Regions from separate parts of the Nonomuraea sp. NPDC049637 genome, predicted to be linked through region 1. Evidence: riboswitches for the same ligand, from Rfam matches in the RefSeq annotation. Region 1 holds a riboswitch; the other holds the start of a gene.

Evidence for each region. A riboswitch is a leader RNA that binds a small molecule or an ion and turns the genes downstream of it on or off. The one in region 1 is predicted to bind cobalamin.
Region 2: it holds a riboswitch for cobalamin, as region 1 does, so the genes downstream of both, AB0J71_RS36945 (ribonucleoside-diphosphate reductase subunit alpha) here and cobN (cobaltochelatase subunit CobN) in region 1, are expected to answer to the same signal.

Annotation. Positions count from the first base shown of each region.
Region 1 covers NZ_JBFAOM010000041.1:10,294-24,793, reverse strand. The annotation lists gene cobF (precorrin-6A synthase (deacetylating)) at 1-89, opposite strand, end outside; gene cbiE (precorrin-6y C5,15-methyltransferase (decarboxylating) subunit CbiE) at 237-1,445, shown strand; gene cobM (precorrin-4 C(11)-methyltransferase) at 1,462-2,217, shown strand; gene AB0J71_RS38350 (cobalt-precorrin-6A reductase) at 2,202-2,957, shown strand; gene cobJ (precorrin-3B C(17)-methyltransferase) at 2,948-4,426, opposite strand; gene AB0J71_RS38340 (precorrin-8X methylmutase) at 4,432-5,052, opposite strand; gene cobG (precorrin-3B synthase) at 5,049-6,332, opposite strand; cobalamin riboswitch at 6,404-6,530, shown strand; gene cobN (cobaltochelatase subunit CobN) at 6,584-10,264, shown strand; gene AB0J71_RS38325 (cobyrinate a,c-diamide synthase) at 10,219-11,595, opposite strand; gene cobO (cob(I)yrinic acid a,c-diamide adenosyltransferase) at 11,604-12,206, opposite strand; gene AB0J71_RS38315 (VWA domain-containing protein) at 12,209-14,347, opposite strand; gene AB0J71_RS38310 (histidine phosphatase family protein) at 14,344-14,500, opposite strand, start outside.
Region 2 covers NZ_JBFAOM010000037.1:25,945-40,444, forward strand. The annotation lists gene AB0J71_RS36905 (LuxR C-terminal-related transcriptional regulator) at 1-1,467, shown strand, start outside; gene AB0J71_RS36910 (hypothetical protein) at 1,511-2,197, opposite strand; gene AB0J71_RS36915 (hypothetical protein) at 2,225-2,545, opposite strand; gene AB0J71_RS36920 (alpha/beta hydrolase) at 2,692-3,408, opposite strand; gene AB0J71_RS36925 (GNAT family N-acetyltransferase) at 3,540-4,046, opposite strand; gene AB0J71_RS36930 (acyl-CoA thioester hydrolase/BAAT C-terminal domain-containing protein) at 4,129-4,974, opposite strand; gene AB0J71_RS36935 (DUF4287 domain-containing protein) at 5,080-5,376, shown strand; gene AB0J71_RS36940 (ribonucleotide-diphosphate reductase subunit beta) at 5,434-6,465, opposite strand; gene AB0J71_RS36945 (ribonucleoside-diphosphate reductase subunit alpha) at 6,447-8,867, opposite strand; cobalamin riboswitch at 8,996-9,201, opposite strand; gene AB0J71_RS36950 (alpha/beta hydrolase) at 9,410-10,357, shown strand; gene AB0J71_RS36955 (hypothetical protein) at 10,458-11,432, shown strand; gene AB0J71_RS36960 (helix-turn-helix domain-containing protein) at 11,449-12,069, opposite strand; gene AB0J71_RS36965 (NAD(P)H-dependent oxidoreductase) at 12,181-12,828, shown strand; gene AB0J71_RS36970 (multidrug efflux SMR transporter) at 12,831-13,151, shown strand; gene AB0J71_RS36975 (FAD-dependent monooxygenase) at 13,181-14,500, opposite strand, start outside.

The DNA of each region.
Region 1 (14,500 bases):
ACGTCCGTGGCTGCGATGGCCTTGACCGCCTGCAGGGTGAGATGGTCCGGATCGCCGGCGCCGATCCCGATGACGAGAAGCCGTTTCACCCGCCAAAGTCTGCCAGATAGGCAGATATACGATATCCCTCGCACTTTGCCATAGAGGAGGATCGTGAACCTGGCCGAGCAGGGCGCCGCCTTCGCCGCTTCCCGTCAGCGGGTCGCCGAGGAGCTCCAGCTGACCCGGCGCGACGCGTGATCACGGTCGTCGGGATCGGCGCGGACGGCTGGGACGGCCTGCCCCCGGGCTCGCGCCGCGCGGTGGAGGCCGCCGACGTGCTCATGGGCAGCGTGCGGCAGCTCGGCCTGGTGCCCGCGACGGCCGCCGAACGCGTGCCGTGGCCGTCGCCGCTGCTGCCCGCCCTGCCCGCGCTCATGGACCGGTACGCCGGCCGCGAGGTGTGCGTGCTGGCCAGCGGCGACCCGATGTTCCACGGCATCGGCTCGACCCTGGTCCGGCTGCTGGGCGCGAAGCGCGTCCTGGTGCTGCCGCACGTGTCGTCGTTGTCGCTGGCCTGCGCCCGCCTGGGCTGGCCGGCCGAGCGGGTGGACGTCGTCAGCCTGGTGGGCCGGCCGCCCGCGGCGCTGGCCGCCGCCCTCCAGCCGGGCCGCCGGGTCGTCGTGCTCGGCGCGGGGCCCGGCTCGCCCTCGGTGGTCGCCGGGTTGCTCGTCCGGCACGGGTACGGGCCGAGCCCGATGACGGTGCTGTCGGACCTGGGCGGCCCGCGCGAGTCCGCGCTGCGGGGGACGGCGGAGAGCTGGACGGAGGGCCAGGCGCCCGCGCTCCACGTGATCGCCGTCGAGTGCGTCCTCGCCCGGGACGCCGAGCCCCTGGCCAGGGTGCCGGGGCTGCCCGACGGCGCCTACGAGCACGACGGGCAGCTCACCAAGCGGGAGGTCCGCGCCGTCAGCCTGTCCCGCCTGGCCCCGATGCCCGGCGAGCTGCTGTGGGACGTGGGCGCGGGGGCGGGCAGCATCGCCGTCGAGTGGATGCGCAGCCACCCCTCGTGCGCCGCCGTGGCGATCGAGAGCAGGGCCGACCGGGCCGCCGCCGTCCGGCGCAACGCCGAGCGGCTCGGCGTGCCGTCGATGCGCGTGGTCGAGGGCAAGGCCCCCGGGGCGCTGGACGGGCTGCCCGAGCCGGACGCGGTGTTCGTCGGCGGCGGCGCGACCGCCCCCGGCCTGCTGGAACGCTGCTGGACGGCGCTGCGCCCCGGCGGCCGGCTGGTGGTGAACGCCGTCACCCTGGAGTCCGAGGCCGTCCTCGCCCACTGGTACGGCAGGCTCGGGGGCGACCTGGTGCGCCTGAGCGTCCAGCGGGCCTCGCCGGTCGGCGGGTTCACCGGCTGGCGGGCGGCGATGCCGGTGACCGTGTGGTCGATCACAAGGAAGGATCAACGATGACGGAGGGGGACCGGCCGTGACCGTGTACTTCGTCGGAGCCGGTCCCGGCGCCGCCGACCTGATCACGCTGCGCGGCCTGCGGCGGCTGGAGGCGTCGCCGGTCTGCCTGTACGCCGGTTCGCTGGTGCCGCGTGAGCTGCTCGACGCCTGCCCGCCGGGGGCCAGGCTGGTGAACACGGCGGACCTGACGCTCGACGAGATCGTCGCCGAGCTGGCCGCCGCCCACCGCGACGGTCTCGACGTGACGCGGCTGCACTCGGGCGACCCGTCGGTGTTCAGCGCCGTGGCCGAGCAGATGCGCAGGCTGGACGCCCTGGGCGTGCCGTACGAGGTGGTGCCGGGGGTTCCGGCGTTCGCGGCGGCGGCGGCCGCGCTGGGCCGGGAGCTGACCGTGCCCGGCGTCGGCCAGACGGTCATCCTGACGCGCACCTCCGCCCGCGCCACCCCCATGCCGGACGGCGAGGACCTCGCGACGCTCGGCGCGAGCCGGGCCACGATGGTGCTGCACCTGGCCGTGCAGCGGATCGACGCCGTGGTGGCCGAGCTGCTGCCCTCCTACGGCCCGGACTGCCCGGTGGCCGTGGTGGCGCGGGCGAGCCGGGCCGACGAGGTGATCCTGCGCGGGACGCTGGCCGACATCGCCGGACAGGTCCACGACGCGGGCATCCGGCGGACGGCCGTGATCGTCGTGGGCCGGGTGTTGTCGGCGACGCAGTTCCCCGACAGCCATCTCTACAGCGACGCCAGGGAGCGGGCGTGCGACGGGTCCTGATCCTCGGCGGCACCGCCGAGGCCCGCGCCCTGGCCGCCGAGCTGGCCGCCGCCCCCGGGCTGCACGTGGTGTCCTCACTCGCGGGACGGGTGAACAACCCGCGGCTGCCCGTGGGCGAGGTGCGGGAAGGCGGGTTCGGCGGGCCGGCGGGCCTGGCCGCGTGGCTGCTGAAGGAGCGCATCGACGTGCTGGTCGACGCCACGCATCCGTTCGCGGAGCGGATGACCGCCTCGGGGGTCGCGGCCTCGTCGGCGACCGGGGTGCCGCTGCTGGTGCTGCGGCGTCCGGGATGGCGGGAGCGACCGGGCGACGCGTGGCTGCGGGTCGGCTCCCTCCAGGCGGCGGCCGGGCTGCTGACCGCGAAGCGGTGGGGCGCGGCCGGCCGGGAGACCCGGGTCTTCCTCACGACCGGGCGCCGCAGCCTGCCGGTGTTCGCGCCGCTGCCCGGCGTGTGGCTGCTGGCCAGGTCGGTGGACCCGCCGGAGGGGCCCGTGCCGGCGAACGTGCACGTCCTGCTGGACCGGGGGCCGTACACCGTCGAGGGCGAGCGCGCCCTGATCCGGGAGCACCGCCTGGACGTGCTGGTGACCAAGGACAGCGGCGGCGGCATGACCACGGCCAAGCTCGGCGCGGCCCGTGAGCTCGGCCTGCCGGTGATCATGGTGGACCGGCCGCCGCTGCCCGCGGGCGTCCGGGCGACGGACAGCGTGGCGGCGGCGGCAGCCTGGGTTCAGGGATAGCGGCGCGGGGTGTAGACGACGCCGCCTTCGGTGGCCCGGGTCGTGGACGAGCCGATGATCAGCAGGCAGCGCATGTCCACCTGGCCCGGGTCCAGCTCGCCGAGCGTGGTGACCGTGACGCTCTCCTCCGGGCCGCCGACGTCGCGGCCGATCACCACGGGGGTGTCCGGCGCCCGGTGCTCCAGCAGCAGGTCCCGGGCGGCGGCGACCTGCCACGTACGGCTCCGCGAGGCCGGGTTGTAGATCGCCAGCACCAGGTCAGCCCGCGCGGCGGCGGACAGCCGGTCGGCCACCACCTTCCACGGCTTGAGCAGGTCGGACAGCGACAGCACGCAGTAGTCGTGCCCGAGCGGCGCGCCCGCCCTGGCCGCGACCGCCTGGGCGGCGGTCAGTCCCGGCACGACCCGCACCGGCACGTCCGGGAAGTCGGCGGCGGCTTCCAGCACGGCGCTGGCCATGGCGAACACGCCCGGGTCGCCGGACGACACGACCGCCACGCGGGCCCCGTCCCGGGCCAGCTCAAGGGCGTGCCTGGCGCGTTCGGCCTCCACCCGGTTGTCGGTGCGGTGGCGGCGCTGGCGCGCGTTCGGGGCCACCCGGTCCACGTACGGGCCGTAGCCGACCAGGTCGGTGGCCGCGGCCAGCGCCTCCTGCGCCTCCGGCGTCAGCCACGGCCGTCCCGCCGGGCCCAGGCCGACCACGGCCACCTCGCCCCGCCCCTCGTCCACCGGGCGCTCGGGGACGAACGTGCGCTCGGCCGGGCTGGCCAGCAGCGCCAGCGAGAAGTACGGGACCCCGTCCGAGTCCACGTCCTTGAGCGGGGCGACCCGCTCGGCGCCCATGGTGGCCCGCTCGACGTACCAGGCGTCGTCGAGGCGGCCCGCCTCGGCCAGCGCGTCGCGCACCTTCCCGAACGTGCGGCCCAGCTTGAGCACGGCGGCCGAGTCGGTGTCGCGCAACCGCTCGGCCAGCACCTGCGCGGGCAGCGTGCCGGGCAGCACGGTCAGCACCTCGTCCCGCTCGACCAGCGGCCGGCCCAGCACGGCGGCGGCGGCGCTGACCGAGGTCACGCCGGGCACCACCTCGGTCGGGTAGCGGTGGGCGAGCCGCTTGTGCATGTGCATGTAGGAGCCGTAGAACAGCGGGTCGCCCTCGGCCAGCACGACCACGGTGCGGCCCGCGTCCAGGTGGGCGGCCAGGCGTTCGGCGCAGTCGGCGTAGAAGTCGTCGAGCGCCCCCTGGTAGCCGCCGGGGTGGTCGGTGGTCTCCGTGGTCAGCGGGTAGAGCAGCAGCTCCTCGATCTGGCCTTCGCGCATGTACGGCAGCGCGATCGATCGGGCGATGCTGCGGCCGTGCCGGGCGGCGTGGTAGGCGATCACGTCGGCCTCGCCGATCAGCCGGGCCGTCCTGACCGTGACCAGCTCGGGGTCACCGGGGCCCAGGCCGACTCCGTACAGGCGTCCTGACATGGTCCTCACTCCGTCTCGTTCGCGATGGCGTTGATCGCGGCGGCCGTCATCGCACTGCCGCCGCGACGGCCGTGCACCACCAGGTACTCCAGGTCGCTGCCGGCCAGCGCCTGCTTGGACTCGGCCGCGCCGATGAAGCCGACCGGGATGCCGAGCACGGCCGCGGGGCGTCCCGCGCCCTCGGCCACCAGCTCCAGCAGCCGGAACAGCGCGGTCGGCGCGTTCCCGATCGCCACCACCGCCCCCTCCAGGCGGGCGCGCCACAGCTCCAGGGCCGCGGCGCTGCGGGTGGTGCCGAGGCGTTCGGCCAGCTCGGGGACGCGCGGATCGCCCAGCGTGCACAGCACCTCGTTGCCCGCGGGCAGCCTGCGCCGGGTCACGCCGGAGGCGACCATCATGGCGTCGCACAACACCGGCGCGCCGCCGCGCAGCGCCGCCCTGGCCCGCGCGACGACCCGCGGGGACCAGGCCAGGTCGGTCACGAGGTCGGTCATGCCGCACGCGTGGATCATGCGCACCGCCACCTGGGCGACCTCGGGGGGCAGGCCCGTGAGGTCGGTCTCGGCGCGGATGGTCGCGAACGAGCGCCGGTAGATCTCGGCGCCGTCGCGGATGTAGTCGCTCACTCCTGGCGTTCCTCGTATCCGTTGATGGTCGCGATAAGCTGGCGGACCGGGCCGCGCGGCAGGCCGCAGCGCCGCTCGCAACCGGCCCAGTGGACGGGTGTGGCGGGTGCGCGGCCGAGGCTCCGCACCCATTGGCGGGCGTCCGCCCGCACGTCGGCGAGCGCCTTCGCGCAGCCGGGACGGCCGGTGCAGGCGGTGACCCCGGCCCAGGGGGAGTCCGGGTCGGTGACGAGCCCGGCGGCGGCCAGCGCCCGCTCGATCCGGTCCGCCTCGCCGGGGGATCCCGGGGAGCCCGGGGAGCCCGAGGAACCGGGGGAGCCGGGGGAGAGGTCCGGCAGGACGACGGTTCGCCAGGGGGTCAGGCGCACCGGCCGCCCGAGGTCCGCGAGCGCTCCGGCCTGGGCGGACGTCAGACGGCCGAGCGGCACGAGCGCCTCGATCGCCACCCGGCCGTCCCGCTGCGCGATCCTGCCCGCGGACGGGCGGCGCGCGGGGGCGGGTGAGGGCGGCGCGTTCGCGGCGTCCGCGGCCTGCGGGGCGTCGGCGGTGTGGGGCGCCTGCGGGGCCTCCGGGGCGTCCAGTGCGTTCGGGGCGTTCGTTCGGGCTGGTCGGCCGTCGCGCAGGCGGGTGGCGATCGCGGCGGTGCCGTCCGGCAGGTCGCGGATGCGCCAGGCGCGCGGGCCGTCGGGGGACAGCTCGTCCAGGAACGCCTCGGCGGCGTCGATCATGAGCGGCACGGCCGCGTCCGGGGCGACGGTCAGCCCGGTGTCGGCGCCGGCGAGCAGCAGCCGCCCGGTCGCCGCGTAGGTGACGTCCGCGCCGAGCCCGGCGACGTCCCGCGTGCCGTCGTCCAGGGCGAACAGGAACCGTCCCGGCAGCGCGGCCAGCCGGGGCCGCGCGCACAGCGCCCGGTCCAGGGCGTCCGCCATCGCCTGCACGTCCAGCAGCCCGTCAGGACCGCGCCCGCTCAGCGGCGAGGCCAGGATGTTGCGCACCCGCTCGTGCGCGGGCGACGGCAGCAGCCCGGCCGCCGCGATGCGCCCGGCGAAGACCTCGGGCGAGCGCAGGCCCCGCACCTGGACGTTCGCCCGCGACGTCAGCTCGATCACGCCCGCTCCCAGCTCGGCCGCGCACCCGGCGAGCACGCGGAGCTGCGCGGCCGACACCGCGCCGCCGGGCAGGCGCACGCGGGCGAGCGGGCCGTCGGCGGCCTCGTGCACCTGGAGCGCCCCCGGACAGGCATCGGGACGCGTACGTCCGGAAGATTCACCTACGGGCACGAAGGGATCGTAACGCCACTTCTGGGACGGGTCGCTCCTGCCGTAAGCTTCGGCGTAGACGATGGCAATGGGAGGAAGCCGGTGCGAATCCGGCGCGGTCCCGCCACTGTGACCGGGGAGCGAACCCCACCACGAGGCCACTGTCCGGCGACGGACGGGAAGGCCGGGGTGAGCGTCGATCCGGGAGCCAGGAGACTCCTGCCGTCGTGTCACCCGCGACCGGGGCGAGGACCCCGAGGGAGGAATGCGCCGTGCCTGGCGACAGCCGTACCGTTCTGCTGCTCTCCACCTCCGACACCGACCTGCTGAGCGCCCGCGCCTGCGGGGCGGGCTACCGTCTGGGCAATCCCGCCCGGCTGACCGCCGAGGACGTCCCCGGCCTGACGGAGGGCGCCGACCTGGTCGTGGTGCGCCTGCTGGGCGGGCGGCGGGCCTGGCCGGAAGGGCTCGACGCGCTGCTGGCCGGGCCCCGCCCGGTGGTGGTGCTGGGCGGGGAGCAGGCGCCCGACGCCGAGCTGATGGAGCTGTCCACCGTCAGCGGCGGGGTGTGCGCCGAGGCGCACGCCTACCTGGCCCATGGCGGCCCGGCCAACCTGGCCGAGCTGCACGCGTTCCTGTCCGACACCGTCCTGCTGACCGGGCACGGGTTCGAGCCGCCCGTCCCGGCCCCCACCTGGGGACGGCTGGACCGCCCCGCCAGGACCACCGGCGGTCCCGTGGTGGGGGTGCTCTACTACCGGGCCCACCACGTGGCGGGCAACACCGCGTTCGTCGAGGCGTTGTGCGACGCCGTCGAGGACGCGGGCGGGCAGGCGCTGCCGGTCTTCTGCTCGTCCCTGCGCGCGGCCGAGCCGGAGCTGCTGGACACGCTGCGCGCGGCGGACGCCCTGGTCGTCACGGTGCTGGCGGCGGGCGGCTCCCGTCCGGCCACCGCGGGGGCGGGCGGCGACGACGAGGCCTGGGACGTCGGCGCGCTGGCCGAGCTCGACGTGCCGATCCTGCAGGGACTCTGCCTGACCACCACCCGCCAGGCCTGGGAGGAGAACGACGACGGGCTGTCGCCGCTGGACGCCGCCTCGCAGGTGGCGATCCCGGAGTTCGACGGGCGGATCATCACGGTGCCGTTCTCGTTCAAGGAGATCGACCCCGACGGGCTGACCGTCTACGTCGCCGACCCCGAGCGGGCCGCCCGGGTGGCGGGCATCGCGGTGCGCCACGGCCTGCTGCGGCACACCCCTCCCGCCGAACGGCGGCTGGTGGTGATGTTGTCGGCGTACCCGACCAAGCACTCCCGCGTCGGCAACGCGGTCGGGCTGGACACCCCGGCGAGCACCGTCCGGCTGCTGGCCCGTCTCGCCGAGGCGGGGTACGACCTGGGCGACGGCTTCCCCGGCGTGGCCGACCAGGACGGCGACGCGCTCGTCCACGCGCTGATCGCCGCCGGCGGCCAGGACCAGGACTGGCTGACCGAGGAGCACCTGGCGGGCAACCCGGTCCGCATCTCCGCCGCCTCCTACGAACAGTGGTACCGGACGCTGCCCGCGGCCCTGCGCGAGGAGATGGAGCGCCACTGGGGGCCGCCGCCCGGAGAGTTGTTCGTGCACGAGGGCGAGGACGGGACCGACATCGTGCTGGCCGCGCTGCGGGCCGGGAACCTCGTGGTGATGGTGCAGCCGCCGCGCGGCTTCGGGGAGAACCCGATCGCCATCTACCACGACCCCGACCTGCCGCCCAGCCACCACTACCTGGCCGCCTACCGCTGGCTGTCGGCCGAGTTCGGCGCGCACGCGATGGTGCACGTCGGCAAGCACGGCAACCTGGAGTGGCTGCCCGGCAAGTCGGCGGGGATGTCGGCCGCGTGCGGCACCGACGCCGCCATCGGCGACCTGCCGCTGGTCTACCCCTTCCTGGTCAACGACCCGGGGGAGGGCACGCAGGCCAAGCGGCGCGCGCACGCCGTGCTGGTGGACCACCTGGTGCCGCCGATGGCCCGCGCCGACACCTACGGCGACATCGCCCGGCTGGAGCAGCTCCTGGACGAGCACGCCACGATCGCCGCCATGGACCCCGCCAAGCTGCCCGCGATCCGGGCGCAGATCTGGACGCTGATCCAGGCCGCCCGGCTCGACCACGACCTCGGGCTGGCCGACCGGCCGCACGACAGCGAGTTCGACGACCTCATCCTGCACGTGGACGGCTGGCTGTGCGAGGTGAAGGACGCGCAGATCCGCGACGGCCTGCACGTCCTCGGCCAGGCGCCCACCGGCCAGGTCCGGGTGGACCTGGTGCTGGCCATGCTGCGCGCCCGCCAGATGTGGGCCGGCCGGGAGACGCTGCCCGGCCTGCGCGAGGCGCTCGGCCTGGCCGAGGACGGCACGGCGGGGCTCGGCGACGTGGACCGCGCGGAGACGACCGCCCGCGCCCTGGTCGAGGCCATGGAGCAGCACGCCTGGGCCCCGGAGGCAGCCCCCGCCGTCGCCCGCGCGGTACTGGACGCGACACCCGGCCTCGCTCCCGACGCGTCGGACGGTACGCCCGGTGCCGCTCCCGCCGCATCGGTGGGCCGTGTGGCCGAGGGACGGGTGGAGCTGGTGGCGCGGGTGCTGGCGTTCGCCGCCGCCGAGATGGTGCCGCGCCTGGCCCGCACCACCGACGAGCTGGACCACGTCCTGCACGCCCTGGACGGCGGCTACGTGCCCGCCGGCCCCAGCGGCTCCCCGCTGCGCGGCCTGGTCAACGTGCTGCCGACCGGCCGCAACTTCTACTCCGTGGACCCCAGGGCGGTGCCCAGCCGCCTGGCCTGGGAGACCGGCCAGGCCATGGCGGAGTCGCTGCTGGAGCGCTACCGCGCCGACACCGGCGAGTGGCCGCGCTCGGTCGGGCTGTCGGTGTGGGGGACCAGCGCCATGCGCACGGCGGGCGACGACGTCGCCGAGGTGCTGGCCCTGCTCGGCGTCCGCCCCGAATGGGACGAGGCGTCGCGTCGCGTCATCCGCCTGGAGCCGATCCCGCTCGCCGAGCTGGGCCGCCCGCGCATCGACGTGACGGTCCGCATCAGCGGCTTCTTCCGCGACGCCTTCCCGCACGTGGTCGGCATGCTCGACGACGCCGTACGGCTGGTCGCGTCGCTGGCGGAGCCGGCCGAGGAGAACTACGTCCGCGCCCACGTGGCCGCGACCGGCGGCGACGAGCGGCTGGCCACCATGCGCGTCTTCGGCTCCGCGCCCGGCGCCTACGGGGCCGGGCTGCTGCCGCTCATCGACAGCCGCAACTGGCGCGACGACGCCGACCTGGCCGAGGTGTACGCCGTGTGGGGCGGCTACGCCTACGGCCGCGACCTCGACGGCGTCGCCGCCCGCCCCCAGATGGAGGACGCCTACCGCCGCATCGCCGTCGCCGCCAAGAACGTCGACACCCGCGAGCACGACATCGCCGACTCCGACGACTACTTCCAGTACCACGGCGGCATGATCGCCACCGTGCGGGCGCTCACCGGCAGGGCCCCGGCCGCCTACGTCGGCGACAGCACCCGTCCCGACGCCGTGCGCACCCGCACCCTGTCGGAGGAGACCTCACGGATCTTCCGCGCCAGGGTCGTCAACCCGCGCTGGCTGGCCGCCATGCGCCGCCACGGCTACAAGGGCGCCTTCGAGCTGGCCGCCACCGTCGACTACCTGTTCGGCTACGACGCCACCACCGGCGTGGTCGCCGACTGGATGTACGACAAGCTGACGGAGACGTACGTGCTCGACCCCGAGAACCAGGCGTTCATGGCCCGCTCGAACCCCTGGGCGCTGCACGGCATCGCCGAACGCCTCCTGGAGGCCGCCGAGCGCGGCATGTGGCAGCACCCCGACCCAGAGGTCCTGCGCGGCCTGCAGGAGGTCTACCTCAAGACCGAGGGCGACCTGGAGGACGACACCAGCCGCTGAGCCAGGCCGGGCGCGCCCGCCCAGTGAAGATGCAGGTAGGACGCGGTCACGCCGGGATCGCCGTACCCGTCGTGGCCGCCGTCCCAGCGGAACAGCGGCTCGCCCGCGTACGTGACGGCCGTCCGGTGGAACTCGTGCCCGCGCAGCCGCTCGCCCGTCCTGGTGAGCGGCGAGCGCCGCAGCGCGACGGCGTCCCGGTAGCCGAGCGTCAGCCGGGACGTCATCCGCGCCCGCCCGGGGACGCGCCCGCACATGCGCTGACCATCCAGTTCGTCGCACAGGTACAGCAGCCCCGCGCACTCGGCGGCGATCGGGCCGGGGAAGGCGGCGACCTGCTGCCGCAGGGGCTCGTTGGCGGCCAGTTCGGCGGCGTACACCTCCGGGAAGCCGCCGCCGATCACGATCGCGCCGGTCCCGTCCGGCAGCCGCGTGTCGCGCAGCGGGTCGAAGACGGCCACCTCCGCACCCGCCGCCCGCAACAGCTCGACCTGCTCGGCGTAGCCGAACGTGAACGCCGCCCCGCCGGCCACGGCCACCACCGGCCGCTCACGCGCAGCCCCCGCCACCTCCGGCTGGTCGCCCGCAGCCCCCCGCGCCTGCGGCCGGTCGCCCGTCGCGCCGGGCGCCGGCGGCGTCCAGGCGGGGCCGCCCAGCGGGGGAGCGGAGCGCGCCAGCCGCAGCAACGCGTCCAGGTCGCACGAACGCGCCACCAGCGCGGCCAGCCGGTCCACGGCGGCGACCGCCTCGGTCCGGCGCTCGGCGGCCGGCACCAGCCCCAGATGCCGGGAGGGGGTGGCCACGGCGTCGTCGCGGCGGATCGCCCCCAGCACCGGCACGCCCGCCGCCGCCAGCGCCGACCGGCACAACTCCTCGTGCCGGTCGGAGCCCACCCGGTTGAGCACCACCCCGCCCACCCGCACGTCCGGGTCGAAGGTGGCGAACCCGTGCACCACCGCCGCCACCGACCTGCTCTGCCGGGCCGCGTCCACGACCAGCACCACAGGCGCGTCCAGCAGCGTCGCGACGTGCGCGGTCGAGGCGAACCCGGTGTCCCCCCTGCCGTCGAACAGGCCCATCACGCCCTCGACCACCGCCACGTCGCACCCGGCCGCGCCGTGCAGGAACAGGGGGGCGACCAGCTCCTCCCCGACGAGCCACGGATCCAGGTTGCGGCCGGTACGGCCGGCGGCCAGCGCGTGATAGCCGGGGTCGATGTAGTCCGGCCCCACCTTGTGCGGCGAGACCCGCAGTCCGCGCGCCCGCAACGCCGCCATGAGCCCGGTGGCCACCGTCGTCTTGCCGCTGCCCGACGACGGCGCGGCGATCACCAGGCGCGGAACTACCACTCGATGCCCTTCTGCCCCTTCTGCCCGGCATCCATGGGGTGGCGTACCTTGCCCATCTCCGTCACCAGGTCGGCGACCTCGATCAGCCGTTCGGGCGCGTCCCTGCCGGTGATCACGACGTGCTGGCTGCCCGGCCGGTCCGTCAGCGTCTCCAGCACGTCGTCCAGATCCAGCCACCCCCACTTCAGCGGGTACGTGAACTCGTCCAGCACGTAGAACCGGTACGTCTGCGCCGCCAGGTCGCGCTTGATCTGCTCCCAGCCCTCACGGGCGTCGGCCGCGTGGTCCTCCTCGGCGCCGGGCCGCTGGATCCACGACCAGCCCTCGCCCATCTTGTGCCAGGTCACCGGGCCGCCCTCGCCCGTCTCACCGAGCACCCTGAGCGCGCGTTCCTCGCCGATGCGCCACTTGGCCGACTTCACGAACTGGAACACCCCGACCGGCCAGCCCTGGTTCCAGGCCCGTAACGCCATCCCGAAGGCGGCCGTGGACTTGCCCTTGCCCGGCCCGGTGTGCACCATCAGCAGCGGACGGGTCCGGCGCTGGCGCGTGGTCAGGCCGTCGTCGGGCACGACAGCCGGTTTTCCCTGAGGCATCCTCAGACCGCCTTCCTGTGGTCACGGACGACCGAACCGAGATCGGCCAGAGAGTCGAGAGGCACGAGCCGCGCGCGCAGCCGGGCGGCCAGCCGGACGGCCAGGCCGAGCCGGACCGGCCCGCCCTCGCAGTCCACGACCACTGACGTCGTGCCGGCCAGCAGCGCGGCGGCCCGGTCCACGTCACCGCCGGCGGTGGCCCGTCCGTCGGTGACCAGCACCAGCAGCGGACGCCTGGCGGGGTCGCGCAGCCGTTCCACCCGCAGCACCTCCGCCGCGCGCACCAGCCCCGCCGCCAGCGGCGTGCGGCCTCCGGTGGGCAGGGAGCGCAGCCGGGCCGCGCCCGCCTCCACCGACGAGGTCGGCGGCAGCGCCACCTCCGCGCCGGCGCCCCGGAACGTGATCAGTCCCACCTTGTCCCGCCGCTGGTAGGCGTCGAGGAGCAGGCTGAGCACGGCCGTCTTGACCGCGGTCATCCGCCTGCGCGCCGCCATCGAGCCGCTCGCGTCCACCACGAAGAGCACGAGGTTTCCCTCCCTGCCTTCGCGCACCACCTCGCGCAGGTCGTCGCCGCGCAGCGCCAGCCCGGGGCCCCGGTGGCCGCGTTCCCGCTGGTGGGGCGCCGCCGCCAGCAGCGTCGCCGGCAGGTGGAGGTCGCGTACGGGGCCGTGCGGGCGGCGCGCGCCGGCGCTCCGGCCGCGCCGGGTCCGGGACCGCGACCGCCGGCCCACCGCCCCCTCGCCGACCCCCGGCACCTCCAGCAGCGGCACCCGGTACGGCGCCGCCACGCCCGCCACCTGCGAGCCCACCTGTGAGGCCGCCTGAGATGCCGCCTCGGAGGCCGCCTGCGTGGCCGCCTGGGGCGCCGACGCTCGGGAGGCCGTCGCGCCCGTGGCGGGTGCCGCGTCCGGAGCGGGGTCCCCGGCCACCGGCGTCGCGTCCGCACGGGCGGCTGCGGACCCCGGCGGGTCGGCGGACGTCCGGCCGTCCGCCGGGGGCTCGCCGGCCGGGTGGTCCGGCGTGCCCGGTCCGGTGCCGTCGCCCGGTGGCGGCGTCCCCCCAGGTCCGCCGGCACCGCCGGGCCCGGAGTCAGGGCCGCCGTCCGGGCTGTCGTCCGGGGCGTCGTCGTCCGACGTGCGTTCCAGCAGTTCGTCGAGCAGCGCCTCGTCCAGCCCTGGAGCGTCGAACGGATCGCGCCGCCTGCGGTGCGGCAGCGACAGCCGGGCCGCGGCCCGCACGTCCTCGGTCGTCACCGTGTCGCGGCCCTGCCAGGCGGCGTGGGCGATCGCCGCGTTCGCCGTCACCAGGTCGGCACGCAGGCCGTCCACCTCGAAGGCCGCGCACACCGTCGCGATCTGCCGCAGCCGGGCGTCCGGCAACCGCACGTCCGGAACCCGGGACCGCGCGGCGGCGATGCGGGCCGCCAGCGCCGCTTCCTCTGCCGCCCATCGACGCGCGAACGCCGCCGCGTCCGCCTCGAAGGCCAGCCGCCGCCGCACCACCTCGGCGCGCTCCCGCGGGTCGCGGGACGCCCTGACCTCGACCGTCAGCCCGAACCTGTCCAGAAGCTGCGGACGCAGCTCGCCCTCCTCCGGGTTCATGGTGCCCACCAGCAGGAACCGGGCGGCATGGCGCACCGACACCGACTCGCGCTCGACGTAGCACGTGCCCAGCGCGGCCGCGTCGAGCAGCAGGTCCACGAGGTGGTCGTGCAGGAGGTTCACCTCGTCCACGTACAGGACGCCGCGGTGGGCGGCCGCCAGCAGCCCCGGCTCGAACGCCTTCACCCCCTCCGTCAGCGCCCGCTCCACGTCGAGCGAGCCGGCCAGCCGGTCCTCCGACGCGCCGACCGGCAGCTCCACCAGGGCGGCCGGCCGTTCCACCCGCCCGGCGCCCGGCCCGTGCGGCCCATCTGGGCACTCAGGGTCGGGGACGACGGGATCGCAGGCGAACCGGCACCCGGGCACCACGGCCACCGTCGGCAACTGGGCCGCCAGCGCCCGCACGATCGTGGACTTCGCCGTTCCCTTCTCGCCGCGTACGAGCACCCCGCCCACCCGGGGCGACACCGCGTTCAGCACCAGCGCCAGCTTCAGGTCGCCGAGCCCGACGACGGCGCTGAACGGATAGGTGACGATCAAGACTCAGCCTTCCGGTTGACGTGGACCACCCGCCAGCCGTCCCGCGCGACGGTCAGCTCGGTGGTGGACAGAGGGGCCAGGTCGAAACGGGCCGCGCGCAGCGGATCCAGCCCCAGGGCATGGCCGAGCGCCGCCCTGATGGCGCCCGCGTCG
Region 2 (14,500 bases), on a different contig from region 1:
GCCCTGCTGAACGGCGACGTCGAGCAGGGCGTCGGCGCGGCGCAGGTCCTGTGGCGGGTGCTCATCTCGGGCGAGCGCACCGGCGAGCTCATGGCCATGCTCGACGTCATGGACGCCGTCGCCACTGCCGGCCACCACCACGACAAGATCGCGTTCGGCCGGGCCGAGACGCTGTTCTGGGGGCTCGGCGACCCCGCCGCCCATCGCGCGCTGCCCGTCCGCGACGCGGCCCTGACCTCGGAGCACGCCGAGGAGCGGGCGGCCCTGGGCTCGGTGTTCGCGGCGTTCTCCGGCGACCTGCGCCCGGCGCTGTCGGAGCTGCCGCCGCTGTTCCGGGCGGGGATGGTCAACAAGGAGGCCGAGGTCAAGGCCCGCCTGGCGCACGAGCTGGCCGGCGCCTACGGCGGCCGGCCGCCCGCGCCGCCGCACGACGCGCGCGATCCCGTGCTGGCCGAGGCGGTGGAGAACATGCCGTGGCTGCCGCCGACCACCGCGCTGGTCCAGGTGCAGGGCGCGCTCCTGGCCTGCCGTACGGACCTGGCCGCGCGGCTCGCCGGACGCGAGCAGGAGGCCGCCCTCGCCCACGGCTGGGAGTACGCGCTGATGGTGGCGGCCATCGCGATGGCCCAGGTCGCCCGGTTCACCGGCGACGTGGCGGAGGCCCGGCGCAGGCTGCGCGAGGCCGTCGTCCTCCATCGGCCCGACACCGTCACCGGCCGCCTGCTCCACCGCCTGCTCTACGGCGAGGTCGCGCACGCCGAGGCGCTGGCCGGTGAGGCCGACGCCGCGCAGGCCGCGCTGCGCACCGCCGACCGCCTGGAGTGGCCGCCCGCGACCATGTTCGGGCTGTGGGCCGACCTGGCCCGGCCGTGGGTGGCCGCCGCCCGGGGCGACGCCCGCGCCGCGGCCGGCCTGGCCCGCGCGACCGCCGTCCGGGCGCAGGCCATGGGCGCCGCGGCGGTGCACGCGCTCGCCCTGGCCGACGCCGTCCGGCTCGGCGCGGACGTACGGACCGCCCCGCCCGCCGCCACCACGGACGGCGGCGAGTCCCCCTACCTGCGATACGCGGCGGCGATCAGTACCGGCGACCCCGCCGCGCTGGAGGCGGCGGCCGGGGACTTCGCCCGCCTCGGCCTGCACCCCCTGGCCGCCGAGGGGTACGGCCGCGCCGCGCGCCGTCACCAGGAGCGCGGCCGTGCCCACACCGCCCGGCGCTGCTGGGGCCTGTCGGCCGAGCACCTGCGCCGCTGCCCCGGCCTGGCCCTGGCCGAACGGCTGCCCTCGACCGCTGAGCTGACCGCCCGCGAGCGCGAGGTGGCGACGCTGGCGCTGACCGGTTTGACCCACCGGCAGATCGCCGAACGGCTGGGCATCTCCAAACGCACCGTCGACAACCACGTCGCCCGCGCCTACGCCAAGCTCGGCGTCACCAGCCGCGGCGAGCTGCGCGACGTCCTGCGCCCCTGACGGCCGCCACCGCACCGCCCGGCCCGGCCGCCAGGCCCGGTCGTCAGACCCGGTCGGCGGCGCGGGCGGGTGGCGCGGTCGCCTCGCGGGTCCACGACGACGGCGCGGCCCCCTGCAACGGCGTGAAGTACCACAGGAAGGAGAGGGTGGGCGCGACGACGCCGGCGATCAGGTCGGCCCCCGACCCGCCGCTCCCGCCGAACCCCGCGCCGCTGACGCGGGCGTGCAGGTCGATCCACGCCCGGTAGTCGTGGCGGGCGGCGCAGGCGAAGTCGCCGCTGACCGCCGCCGACCCGCCCGGCGCCGGGTTGCTGAACAGCAGCTTGTTCTCCCCCACGTTGAACCCCGAGTCCCGCGCGATGACGAACTCCGGCCCGGTGACGACGGTGCCCGCCGTGAGGTCCTCCAGGCTGACGGCGAGGGTCACCGACAGCTCGGAGGAGTTCCACGACCTCTCGACGTGGAAGCGGGAGTCGGGGTCCAGCCGGAACGTCGCCCCGACCTGGGCCACCGAGGGCCCGTCGATGCGCCCGTTCTCATTGCGCGGGACGCCGATCGACGCGCCCAGCGAGGTGATCTGGTCCGCGGTGGAAGGCGCGCCGCGGTTCGTCGCCATCCGCAGCGCCAGATGGCCGGTGGCCAGGTCGTGCACGGCGGGGGCGACGGTGGGGGCGCCCAGGACCGCGCCGCCGGCCTCCCACGTCCAGTCGACCCTTGCGAAAAACGTCATGGTCCGTCCTCCTTGTGTCGGCTGTGGTCAGCGGGGTGGTCCGGCGGGGATCCGCAGGGCCGTCTGGCCGGCCAGGCTCTGCCTGGTCAGCTCGGCGCTGCGCCGGAGGCTGTCGCCGTTGGCGCGCAGCTGCTCGGTGCGCAACCGCCAGTCCCGGTCCCGCGCCTCCGAGCCGTCCGCCCCCTGCCGCTGCGTCTGCGTCCGCGCTTCTCCGGCCGGCGTCGCCGCGGCCCGCCCGGTCGGCAGGACCGTCGCCGCCGTCGTGGCCACCGCGGCCGCCCCCGTCAGCCGCAGCAGCCCTCTCCTGCCCACGGACGGCTCCCGGTCGCCGTTCTGCTCGTCGTGCATCGCCCACCTCCATGCCGTGGTCTTCCTGCACCACGATGGTGGCCGCGCCGCGGGTCCCCTGTCGTGAGCACGCACGTGCTCAGCCGCGCCCGCCCGTACTCATCGGCGGCCCGCCGGCCGGGACGGCCTCCCGGCCGGCGGCGGCCTCAGGCCAGCCGGTCGGCGAGGAAGCGCAGGGCGCTGTCGATCTCGAAGTCCGGCACGTCCGCGTGCCCGCCGGGGTTGGCGTGCAGGGTCTTCTCGGCCGAGGCCAGGGCGTCGAACAGGGCCAGGGCCTCGGCCCGCGGCACCCGTTCGTCGTCCCACTGCAGCAGGAACCGCACCGGGACGGTGATCCCGGCGGCGGCCTGGGCCGAGGCCGGCGAGGTGCCGCTCAGCCCCAGGACCGCCGCGCCGATCCGCGGCTCGGCGGCCACCAGCGGGATCCCCAGGGCGCAGCCCAGCGACACGCCCCAGTAACCCACTGGCCCCTGGTCGCCGAGCGCGTCCAGGACCGACCGCCACTCCGGCACGGTCCGGGCCGCCAGCAGCGCGTGCAGCTCGGCCAGCAGCGGGGTGGGGTCGCCCGCGCCGGCCATCCGCTCCCGCAGCGCGGCGATGAGTCGCTCGTGCTCGGCGCCCGGAGGCCGGTCGCCGTGGGCCGGGGCGTCGATGGCCGCCGCCGCGAGGCCGCGTTCGGCCGCCAGCCGGTGCGCGCGTCCGACGACGCCTGGGGCCCGCTTGTGCTGCCCGCCGCCGTGCCCGATGAGGATCAGGCCGCGGGGCTCGGCGTCCTGTGGGGTCCACAGGACGCCGGGGACGTCGCCGAGGGTGAAGGATCGTTCGATGACGCCGTCGGCCGACGTCCGGGAGAGAAAACGCATGCGCGTCTTGAGCCTTTCGGGATGCTTGTGCGGGCGCTCCCTAGGCGATGCGCATGAGGGAGCCCCGACCTGTCACGACGTTGATCGGTCTCACCTCCTCAGTTCGATGCGTGGCAAAACGTACCACACCATCAGTTCTCCGCCGCGGTGAAGGAGATCCACACGTCCGGCGGGACGTCCGGGCGGTTCGGGACGGGCCGGCGCTCCTCCGTCCACGCCGCACCGGCGAACTCGGTCGCGACGCGCCGCCAGAACGCCACGCCCGCCGTGTTGGCGTCCTGGAAGGCGATCCGCCACGGCCCGGGATGCCGGGAGATCACCTCCCGGACGACCCGCAGCCCTATCCCGGACCGGCGCGCCCCGCGCACGACGAAGAAGCTGTTCAGCACCCGGACCGGTCCGGCCGCCGCACGCACGAACGCGAACCCGACCGGCCGGTCGCCGCTGGTGAACAGGTAGGCCGTCCAGTCCTCGCCGTCGAGGGCGGTGCGCAGGCGGTCGCCGTGGTAGGTGCCGTCGGGGTCGGGCAGGCCGCCCTGGAAGTCCGCCATGTCGTGGCGGAACATGAGCCAGAGGCGTTCGACGGTGGGATGGTCCGCGGCCTCGACGGGCCGCACGCTTACCGGAGAAATGCTCATACAAGCACTCTCGGCCAGATGCAACATCCGGCCGGAAGGTACAAACTAGCAGAAGACGATCATCGCAGGCGACCCGCGGGCGTCAGCCGTGCAGCAGGTCGAGGATGTGCGGCCAGGCGTCGGCTCCGAGCCCGGCGTCGGCGACCGGGTCGCCCCCGTAGAGGAAGTCAGGAGACTCGGGGGCGGGCCCCTCCCCCGGCAGGCGCGGACGGTGACCGGCCTCGGCCCGGCTGACCACCCGCACCGGGAGCCCGTCGGCGCGACGCCGGGCGGCCAGCCGCCCGGCGAACGGCAGGGACGGCCACATGGCGTCGTCCCCGCCCGCCACCAGCAGCACGTCGGCCGCCGCCGCCTCGATCGGGATCTCCGCGGCCGGCACCAGGCCGGCGAACGTGCGCTCGCTGAGCTCGTACAGCTCGCGCAGGGCCAGCGGGCCGTGCTCGGGCTCGGCCTCGGCCCAGTCGTCGTCGTACGGGACGAACGGCAGCGGCCGCCCCCGCCACGTCCAGGACGACCGGTAGGGACGCCTCTCCCCGTCCGGCCCCGGCCCGACGTTGCCCCACACGACCGAGGTCGGCGACAGCGCCACCACCCCGCCGATCCGAGGGTCCCGGACGGCAGTCAGCAGCGCGGCCTCGGCCCCCTTCGACATGCCCAGCACGCAGACCCGCCGGACGCCGGTGGACTCCAGCAGATCGACGGCCGACACGAACGTCTCCAGCGGGATCTCGCAGATGCCGGGCGGCTGCCCCGGACCGCCGAACCAGCGGATCGACAGCGCGGTCACCCCCTCCGCGGCCAGCAGGCGGGCCCTGTCCCGTTCGATCCGCCCGCTCGACCCCGCCAGCACGAGCACGCCCGTGCGGACGGCCGGGCCGGGCGTGACCAGGACGCCTTCCCACGGGGAGCTCAGTTCGCGCTCGTCCATCACCGTCACCCCTCGGCCTTGGGCGGAACGGCATTCTACTGAGACCGCGCGCTCACCGAAATGGTGCATCATGGCCGGAACACCCCATGACGAGCGGAGCACACCATGTCCTTCCAGGCCTACCTGGACAACATCGAGGGCAAGACCGGGCTGACCCCCCGCCAGTTCATCGCCCTGGCGAAGGAACGCGGCTTCGACGCCCCGTCCACCAAGGCCGGGACGATCATCGACTGGCTCAAGCAGGACTACGACCTCGGACGCGGCCACGCCATGGCCCTCGTCCACGTGATCAAGAAGGGGCCGCAGATCGACGCCAGGCACGTCGGCGGCACCGGTTCCCACCGCGACGAGTCCGACGTCCTCTGGCTGGACGGCAAGGACAACCGCCCCGGCCCCGCCTGACCGCCCGGCGGGGATTCATCTCCCGCCGGGCGGCTTTACGTTGTAGATCTGTAGGAGTCAGAAGTCGGCGTCGAAGCTGACCGAGCCGGTCACCCCCACCTGGTACGCCGACACCCGCCGCTCGAAGAAGTTCGACAACTCCTGCACGTCCTGCAGCTCCATGAACGCGAACGGGTTCTTCGACCCGTACAGCGGCTCGATGCCGAGCTGGGCCAGCCGCCGGTCGGCCACGTGCTCCAGGTACGCGCGCATGTCCGCCGTCGACATGCCCGGCACGCCCTGCCCGAGCAGGTCCTCGGCGAACTGCGCCTCGCAGTCGACCGCCTCGGCCAGCATCTCCCTGACCTGGCCGGCCATCTCCTCGTCGAAGAGGTCCGGCTCCTCCTGCCGGACGACGTCCACCACGTCGAAGGCGAAGGCCATGTGCATGGACTCGTCGCGGAAGACCCAGTTGGTGCCCGAGGCCAGCCCGTTCAGCAGGCCGCGCGAGCGCAGGAAGTAGACATAGGCGAACGCGCCGTAGAAGAACAGGCCCTCGATGCAGGCGGCGAAGCAGATCAGGTTGAGCAGGAACGCCCGCCGGTCCTCGCGGGTCTCCAGCCGCTGGAGGCTGCCGATGGAGTCGATCCAGCGGAAGCAGAACTCGGCCTTGCGCCTGATGGAGGGGATGTTCTCCACCGCCGCGAACGCCGCGAACCGCTCCTCCTCGTCCGGCACGTAGGTGTCCAGCAGGTTCAGGTAGAACTGGACGTGCACCGCCTCCTCGAACAGCTGCCTGCTCAGGTACAGGCGCGCCTCGGGGGCGTTGACGTGCTGGTAGAGGTTGAGCACCAGGTTGTTGGCCACGATCGTGTCGCCGGTGGCGAAGAAGGCGACCAGGCGGCTGACCAGGTGGCGCTCGGCCGCCGACAGCTTGGGCAGGTCCTTCAGGTCGGAGTGCAGGTCCACCTCCTCGACCGTCCAGGTGTTCTTGATCGCGTCGCGGTAGCGGTCGAAGAACAGGGGGTAGCGCATGGGCCGCAGGGTCAGGCTCATGCCCGGGTCGAGCAACATCGGGTTCTCCTCGGGGGTCACTGGCAGGCCTCGCACGACTCGGGGTTCTCCAGGGAGCACACCAGGGCCTCCTCGGACTTGTTCGCGCGGGGCGCGGCGGGCGCGGAGGGCGCGAGGGGCACGGTGGCCTGCTGGATGCGGGTGGCCGGGCGCGAGCGCAGGTAGTAGGTGGTCTTCAGGCCGGACTTCCAGGCGTACAGGTACATCGAGGAGAGCTTGTCGATCGTCGGCGCGCTCATGAACAGGTTGAGCGACTGGCTCTGGTCGATGAACGGCGAGCGCGCGGCGGCCATGTCGATCAGCGCCCGCTGCGGCAGCTCCCAGGCGGTGCGGAACAGCCGGCGCACGTCCTCCGGCAGCTCGGCGATGCCCTGCACCGACCCCTCGGCCTGCTTGATGGCCGCCCGGACGCGCTCGTTCCACAGGCCGCGCGACTTCAGCTCGGCCACCAGCGCGTTGTTGATCTGCAGGAACTCCCCGCTCAGCGTCTCGCGCTTGAACAGGTTGGACACCTGCGGCTCGATGCACTCGTAGCAGCCGACGATCGAGGCGATGGTGGCGGTCGGCGCGATCGCGATCAGCAGCGAGTTGCGCAGGCCGTGCGCGGCGATGCGCTCGCGCACCGCGTCCCAGCGCGCGGACTGGGTGCCGTTCCGGCCCCACAGGTCGTGCTGGAGCCGGCCGCGGGCCGCCCACGTCTGGTCGTAGGCGGGGTGGGCGCCGAAACGCTCGGCCAGGCCGGCGGAGGTCTCCAGCGCCGACAGGTAGATCTCCTCGGCGATCCGGGTGGACAGCTCCTTGGCCTCGGCCGAGTCGAACGGCAGGCGCAGGGCGAAGAAGACGTCCTGCAGGCCCATCACGCCGAGGCCGACCGGACGCCAGCGCGGGTTGCTGGCCGCGGCCTGCTCGCTCGGGTAGTAGTTGATGTCGATCACCCGGTCGAGGAAGGTGACCGCGGTGCGGACGGTGGCGCGCAGCCGCTCCCAGTCGATGTCGCCGCCGGTCAGGTGTGCGGCGAGGTTGACCGACCCGAGGTTGCAGACCGCGGTCTCGGCGTCGCTGGACACCTCGACGATCTCGGTGCACAGGTTGGACAGGTGCACCACGTTGCCGGGCTCGGCCGCCTGGTTGCACAGGCGGTTGGCGGCGTCCTTGAAGGTCATCCAGCCGTTGCCGGTCTGGGCCAGGGTGCGCATCATCTTGGCGTACAGGTCGCGGGCCTTGATCTGCCGGACGTACCGGCCGTCGCGCTCGGCGGCGCGGTAGGCCTCCTCGAACGCCTCGCCCCACAGGTCGGGCAGCTCGGGGACCTCGTCGGGGTCGAACAGCGACCAGGTGCCGTCGGCCTCGACCCGGCGCATGAACTCGTCGGGGATCCAGTTGGCCAGGTTGAGGTTGTGGGTGCGGCGGGCGTCCTCGCCGGTGTTGTCGCGCAGCTCCAGGAACTCCTCGACGTCGGGGTGCCAGGGCTCCAGGTAGACGCAGGCCGCGCCCTTGCGCCGGCCGCCCTGGTTGACGGCGGCCACCGACGCGTCGAGCGTGCGCAGCCACGGGACGATGCCGTTGGAGTGCCCGTTCGTGCCGCGGATCAGCGCGCCCCGGGAGCGCACCCGCGACCAGGAGATGCCGATCCCGCCGGCGAACTTCGACAGCTGCGCCACCTGGGCGTACCGGTCGTAGATGGAGCCGATCTCGTCACGGGGCGAGTCGACCAGGTAGCAGGAGGACATCTGGGTGTGCCGGGTGCCGGAGTTGAACAGCGTCGGCGAGCTGGGCAGGTAGGCCAGCGACGACATGAGCCGGTAGAAGCCGACGGCCTCGGCGGGCGTCTCGGCCAGCCCGCAGGCCACGCGCAGCAGCCAGTACTGCGGCGTCTCCACCACCAGCCGGGTGGACGGGTGGCGCAGCAGGTAACGGTCATAGACCGTGCGCAGCCCGAAGTACTCGAACCGCAGGTCGGCGGTGACGTCGATGGCGTCGTCCAGCTTGCGGGCGTTGGCGTTGACGAACTCGGCGGTCTCGTCGCCGATGAGCCCTTCGGCGTGGCCCAGCCGGATCGCCTGGCTGAAGGAGGCCACGCCCTGCCCGCGGACCTCCTTGTCGATGTAGCCCGACAGCAGCCGCGCGGCCAGGCGCGAGTACTGCGGCTCCTCGCCGATCATCTCGGCGGCCGTCTGGATGGACAGCCGGTCCAGCTCGGCGGTGGTGGCCCCGTCGTAGAGGCCGCTGATCGTCTTGGTGGCCACCCGCATCGGGTCGATGTCCGTCAGATCGGTCGCCCAGTGCTCCACCGCACGTACGATCTTGTTGACGTCGACCGGCTCAGCGGTGCCGTTGCGCTTGCGCACCTGCATCTGCACGCGCCGCGGCGCGGACCTGTCGGCGTCCGCCCGCGCCGGCTCGGCCAGGTCCGTCATCGGGTCCCCTGTGACCGTCACTGCGCTCTCCCCTCGTGAACTCGGTCAGCTGCCGAGAACGCGCGCAGGAGGCGGACGGCGAGGCGCCACAGCCCTCTCGCCAGCGCCGTCCACCGTCCCACGCGGTCTCGGAGCAGCCGCGCGCGCATGATCGCGCGCGGCGCGCCGGCAGGTCTTCGGACTCGTGGGCATGCTGTCGCTGCCTACTGGCCGTCGCTTCCCGGGCCGTCGGCCCAGTGCGTGTGACGGCGTTCGTTCCCACTCACCGCTGCGGGGCAGTCCCGGATTCCCACCGGGTTCCCTCTTGCCTCGGCCGCCCTGGCGGGGCGACCGAACCGGCTGCGGGGAACACCATATATAGGGTGGATCAAAAAGTCACACCCAACATCTCGTGTTGCGAAGAACCCGCGCTCCGATCCGTCCGCCCGTCGCGAGGCCGGCCGGGCCGCCTCTCCGCGTGCCGCGCGGGCGGGGCGTGTGATCGACGCCACAGACCGGTCGCGCCCGGTTTTCGCTACCTTAGGTATCGATACTTCAAGTAGCGAAAAGCTGAGGAGACGACCATGAGCCAGACCTCCACCGGCCGTCCGGTCACGCCGGACTGGGACACCGTCACCCCCGCCGAGCTGGCCGCCTACGCCGAGGCGGAGAACCGGCTGCGCGCCTCCGCCGAGGCCCAGGCGATCACCGGCCGGCCGGACCCCGGCGCCACCATCGACTGGCGGACGGTGGCGCTGCCCGGCCGCGACATCCGCGTCCGGGTCCACCGGCCGCGCGCCGCGGCAGAGCCGGGGGACGTCCTGCCGCTCGTGCTGCACGTGCACGGCGGCGGCTTCGTCGGCACGGCGCCGCAGAGCGACTGGGTCAACAGCCACCTCGCCGCCCGCCTGCCCGCCGTCGTCGCCTCGGTGGACCACCGCCTCCTCGACCGGCGCACGCCGCTGGCCGACGCCGCCGACGACGGCTGGGACGTGCTCCGCCACGTGCTGGAGCACGCCGCGCAATGGGGTGTCGACCCGGCGCGGACCGTCCTGTTCGGCGAGAGCTGCGGCGGCCTGATCTGCGCCCTGGCGGCGATCAGGGCACGCGACGCCGGCCTGCCCCTGAAGGCGCAGGTGCTGGTCAACCCGGCCGTGGACGTGACCGGGACGATGTTCGACCACCCCTCGATCGCCCGGTACGCCGACACCCCGACGCTCAGCGTGCCGGTGCTGCGGCTGTTCCACCGGCTCGCCGTGCCCGAGGGGACGGACGCCCGCGCGCTCTCCCCGCTGCACGCCGACGACCTGGGCGGGCTGGCCCCGGCGCTCGTGGCGGTGCCGACCCACGACCCGATCGCCGACCACGGCCGCCGCTACGCCGAGGCGCTGCGGGCCGCCGGCACCCCCGCCCGCCTGGCCGAGTACCCCGAGGCCGGGCACGCCTTCCTCAGCATGCCGGCGCTGGCCCCCCAGGCCGAGGACGCGCGGGCGGACATCCTGCGCTTCCTTCGCGACGCCCTCGCCGCGTAACCCCGCGACCGGAGCGGGGACGGGCCGCCCCTCGCGTGCCGCCGGGTTCTGCTTCATGATTCGAAGTGTCACCCCGTGGCCCCTCGCGATGGGACGGTCAGTGAAGCGCATCCTCGCCTGGGTCGGCGTCAACGTCGACATCCTCGTCGCCCTGGCGGTGGCGGTCGTCGTGAGCATTCTGGACGTCGCGGGCATCGCCACCGCGGAGGCCGTCAGCAACGCCACCGTGGCCACGCTGGCGGTGCTCGCGTTCGTCATGCTGCGCAGCCGGACGCGGGCGCAGTCGGCGGAGAACGCCGTGGAGCGGGCCGTGCTCGCCGCCGATCGCAAGCTCGACCTGCTGCCGTCCCTGCTCCAGGAGCAGTCGGCGGTCCGGCTGGTGCGCGGCGAGGAGTTCAACCGGGTGCTGGCGCAGGCGCGCGGGGACACCGACCGGTGGATCTTCAAGGGCTCGACGGGCGCGTACGTGCGCGCGGTGACGCTGCCCGAATGCCTGGCCAAGGCCCGTCAGGGACGGCGGGCGCTGCTGGTCCGGCTGGAGATCCTGGACCCGGACGACCTCGCGCTGTGCGAGCGGTTCGTCCGCCTGCACCGCAGCCTGGCGCTGGACGACGACAGCCCGGAGCTGACCTGGACCGCCGACGGCACCCGCAGGGAGCTCTACGCGACCGTGTTGTCGGCCTGCTGGCATCACCAGCGCTACGAGCTCCTGGACATCGAGATCGGGTTCTCCTCGATCGCCTCGACGTTCCGCTACGAGCTGTCCTCCCGCCACATGTTCATCACGCAGCGGGGGCCCGGCTTCCCCGCCACCGTCATCACCGGGAACGCCCTGGCCCTCGACTGCTGGGCCACCGAGCTGCACGCCAGCCTCCGCCAGGCCCGCCCGCTGAACCTCAGGGGCGCCGAGGACGTGACGCTGTCGTTCTCGCCCACGGTCGAGGAGGTCCGGGCGCTGTTCGAACGCCTCGGCCTGGCCCTGCCCGGCGCCTACGGCGACGAGGACGTCGAGGAGATCGTCGGGATGGCCTTCAGGAACGTCGACCCGTACGACAAGGCGGCGGCCTGGGGGTGAGCCGCCGCCGGTGCGGTCAGCGCACGGCGTCCCGGGCGACGACGCCGTGCGCCAGCCGGGTCAGGGCGGCGGCGATCTGCCCGGGGGTGAGCCCGCGCCTGCGCTGCTCTGCGTAGACGTCGGGGCCCAGCGGGGCGAGCAGGATGTCGGCCAGCGCCTCGGTCTCCGGGACGCCCGCCTCGGTCAGCAGCACCCGCACGTGCGCCCGCCAGAACCCGTAGGCGCCGGTGGCGTAGCGCAGCGCGCCCTGCTCGGCGCCCAGGACCAGCGAGATGTGCTCGTCCAGCAGGCCGACCATCGCGGCGTAGAAGGCGGCGAGCCGCTCGGCGGGGGGCGCGCCGGGGCCGAGCGGCGGGTCGCCGCGCAGCAGGCGTTCCTGCAGCGCGCGCTCGTGCTCGTCGAGCAGGGCCTGCGCGATCGAGACGGTGTCGGGATAGCGGCGGTAGAGCGTGCCCCGCCCGACGCCCGCGGCCTTGGCGATGTCGTCCATCGTCACGCCGCGCGGGTCGCGGGTGGCGAACAGCTCGGCCGCCGCGGCGAGCACCTTGGCGCGGTTGCGGGCGGCGTCGGCGCGCTCGCGCGGGCGGCCCGCCTCCGCCACGGGACGTCCGGTCAGCAACTCGGTACGGGACTCCATGGCGGCGACTCTAACCCACTCCGAGATAAGTGGACAACGTGCCCGCTTAGTTGCTACGGTCACCTCGACCGCAAACCGGACATCATGTCCACTTAGTTCGAGGAGCCCCTCATGGCCGTTCTGCTGCACCTGGACGCCAGCGCCCGACGCCGTTCGATCAGCCGCGAGCTCGGCGACGCCTTCGCCGAGGCGTGGCGGTCCGCCCACCCCGAGGGCACCTACGTCCACCGCGACCTGGCCGCCGAGCCGGTGCCGCACATCGGGGAGGCGTGGACCGAGCTGTGCGACTACGTCATGGCCAACCAGATCACCGACATCTCCCGCTACCACGAGGCCGCCCGCACCCCGGAGCAGGCGGCCGCGTGGGCGATCGTCGAGCCGCTGCTGTCGCAGCTGGTGGCCGCGGACGTGGTGCTGATCGCCACCCCGATGTACAACTACTCGATCCCGTCGGCGCTCAAGGCGTGGCTGGACCAGGTGACCTTCCCCAAGATGTCCCTGGCCGGGCGGCGTTTCGTGATCACCACCGCGCGCGGCGGGGCCTACTCGCCCGGCGCCCCCAAGGCCAGGTTCGACTACCAGGAGCGCTACCTGCGTGACTTCTTCGCCGGCCACTTCGCCGTCGAGGACACCACCGTCGTCGCCGCCGAGCTGGCCAACTCCCGCATCGACCCCGGCCTGTTCCACCTGCGCGCCCAGCACGACGAGCTGTACGCCTCCGCGCTGCGCGGCGCCCGCGACCTGGGGAAGGAGTTCTGACGATGAACTGGCTCATCCTCGGGCTGGCCGGGCTGGTCGAGATCGCCTGGGCGCAGAGCATCAAGCCCACCCAGGGCTTCACCAGGCCGCTGCCCACGCTGATCTGCTTCGTCCTCATGGTGGCCGCGGTCTGGCTCCTGTCGTACTCGATGAAGACCCTCCCGGTCGGCACCGCGTACGCGGTCTTCACCGGCATCGGCGCGGTCGGCGCGATCGCCCTGGGCGTCGTCGTGCACAAGGACCCGTTGTCGATCGGCCGGATGGCGGCGCTGGCGCTCATCGTCGGCGGCATCGTGCTGGCCCGCGTCACCAGCCCGGAGTGACCCCTCCCCCTCCGGACGGGCGGCCGGGCTCAGCTCGGGCCGAACCAGCGGGCGAGGGCGGCCCTGAGGCCGTCGGGGCCCGCGCCCGCCCAGGCGACGTAGCCGTCGGGCCGGACGAGCAGCGCCGGGGCGGGGGCGTCGGCGGCGGCGGTGGCGGCCACGTGCCGGACCCGGTCGAACCAGGGCGCGGCGGCGGCGGCCAGGGCGTCGCCGCCGGTCAGGTCCAGGAGCAGGGGGCGGGCGTCGCGCATCAGCTCGGCCAGGCGCCACGACCGCCCGTCGCCGGTGGTCAGCGCCAGGGACGGCGCGAACCAGCCGGTGGGCCCGGCGGGCCGCTCCTCCCCCATGTCGTGGCGGACGTCGCCGCCCGCCATCAGCTCGGCGATCATGCGCAGGTTCTCCGTACGGCCCAGGAACTCGGCGAACAGCCGTCGTAGCGCGGTGACCTCGGCGCCGGGCGCCAGCAGGGCGGTCGCGGCCAGGGTTTGGGTGACCACGCGTTCCGCGCACGCGCGGCGCTCGGTCTCGTAGCTGTCCAGGAGCCCTTCCGGGGCCTGCCCCCGGAGCGTGGCGGCGAGTTTCCAGGCCAGGTTGGCGGCGTCCTGGAGCGCCAGGTTCAGGGTGGGCCCGTGGCTCACCTGGGCGGCGTCGCCGGCGATGAAGACGCGTCCGGCGCGGTAGCGGTCGGCGAGCCGGGTGTTGCGCCCGCACAGCCGGCGCAGCATGACCGGCGCTCCCTCGGGCGGCGGGCTCAGCGGCAGGCGCACCCCGAGGACGCGTTCGACGCTCTTCTCCATCTCGGCCAGCGTCATCGGCGCGCCCGGCCCCGGGAAGCCGCCCGCCGGATGCTCCTCCCACTCGGCGGTGTTGATCAGCGGCCGCCGCGGGTCGTGGGCCAGGAGGGTGAAGACGCCGCGATCGGTGCGGTGGAAGTGGGCGGGGATCTCGCCGAGCCCCTCGATCAGGACGCGGCCGCCGGGCAGGACCCGGAAGTGCTCGCTCGGGCCGATGAGGGCCGAGCGGTCCACGACGTGGTCGTCGCTGACGCCAGGGAAGCCGATGCCCGCCGCCTTCCTGACCATGCTGTGGCCGCCGTCGCAGCCGACCAGGTAGCGGGCGGTGAGGGTGGTCTCGGCGCCGCCGGGGCCGCGGGTCACGACCTCGACCCGGTCGGCGTCCTGGCCGAAGGAGATCACCTCCTGGCCGCGCCGCACCTCCGCGCCCAGTTCGGCCGCGCGCGCGGCGAGCACCCGTTCGAGGTCGCGCTGGTCGCAGGGCAGCAGGTACATCGGGTTGGCCGCGCCGAGCGTGTGCAGCGGCAACGGCATCCCGCCGAAGAAGTAGCCGGG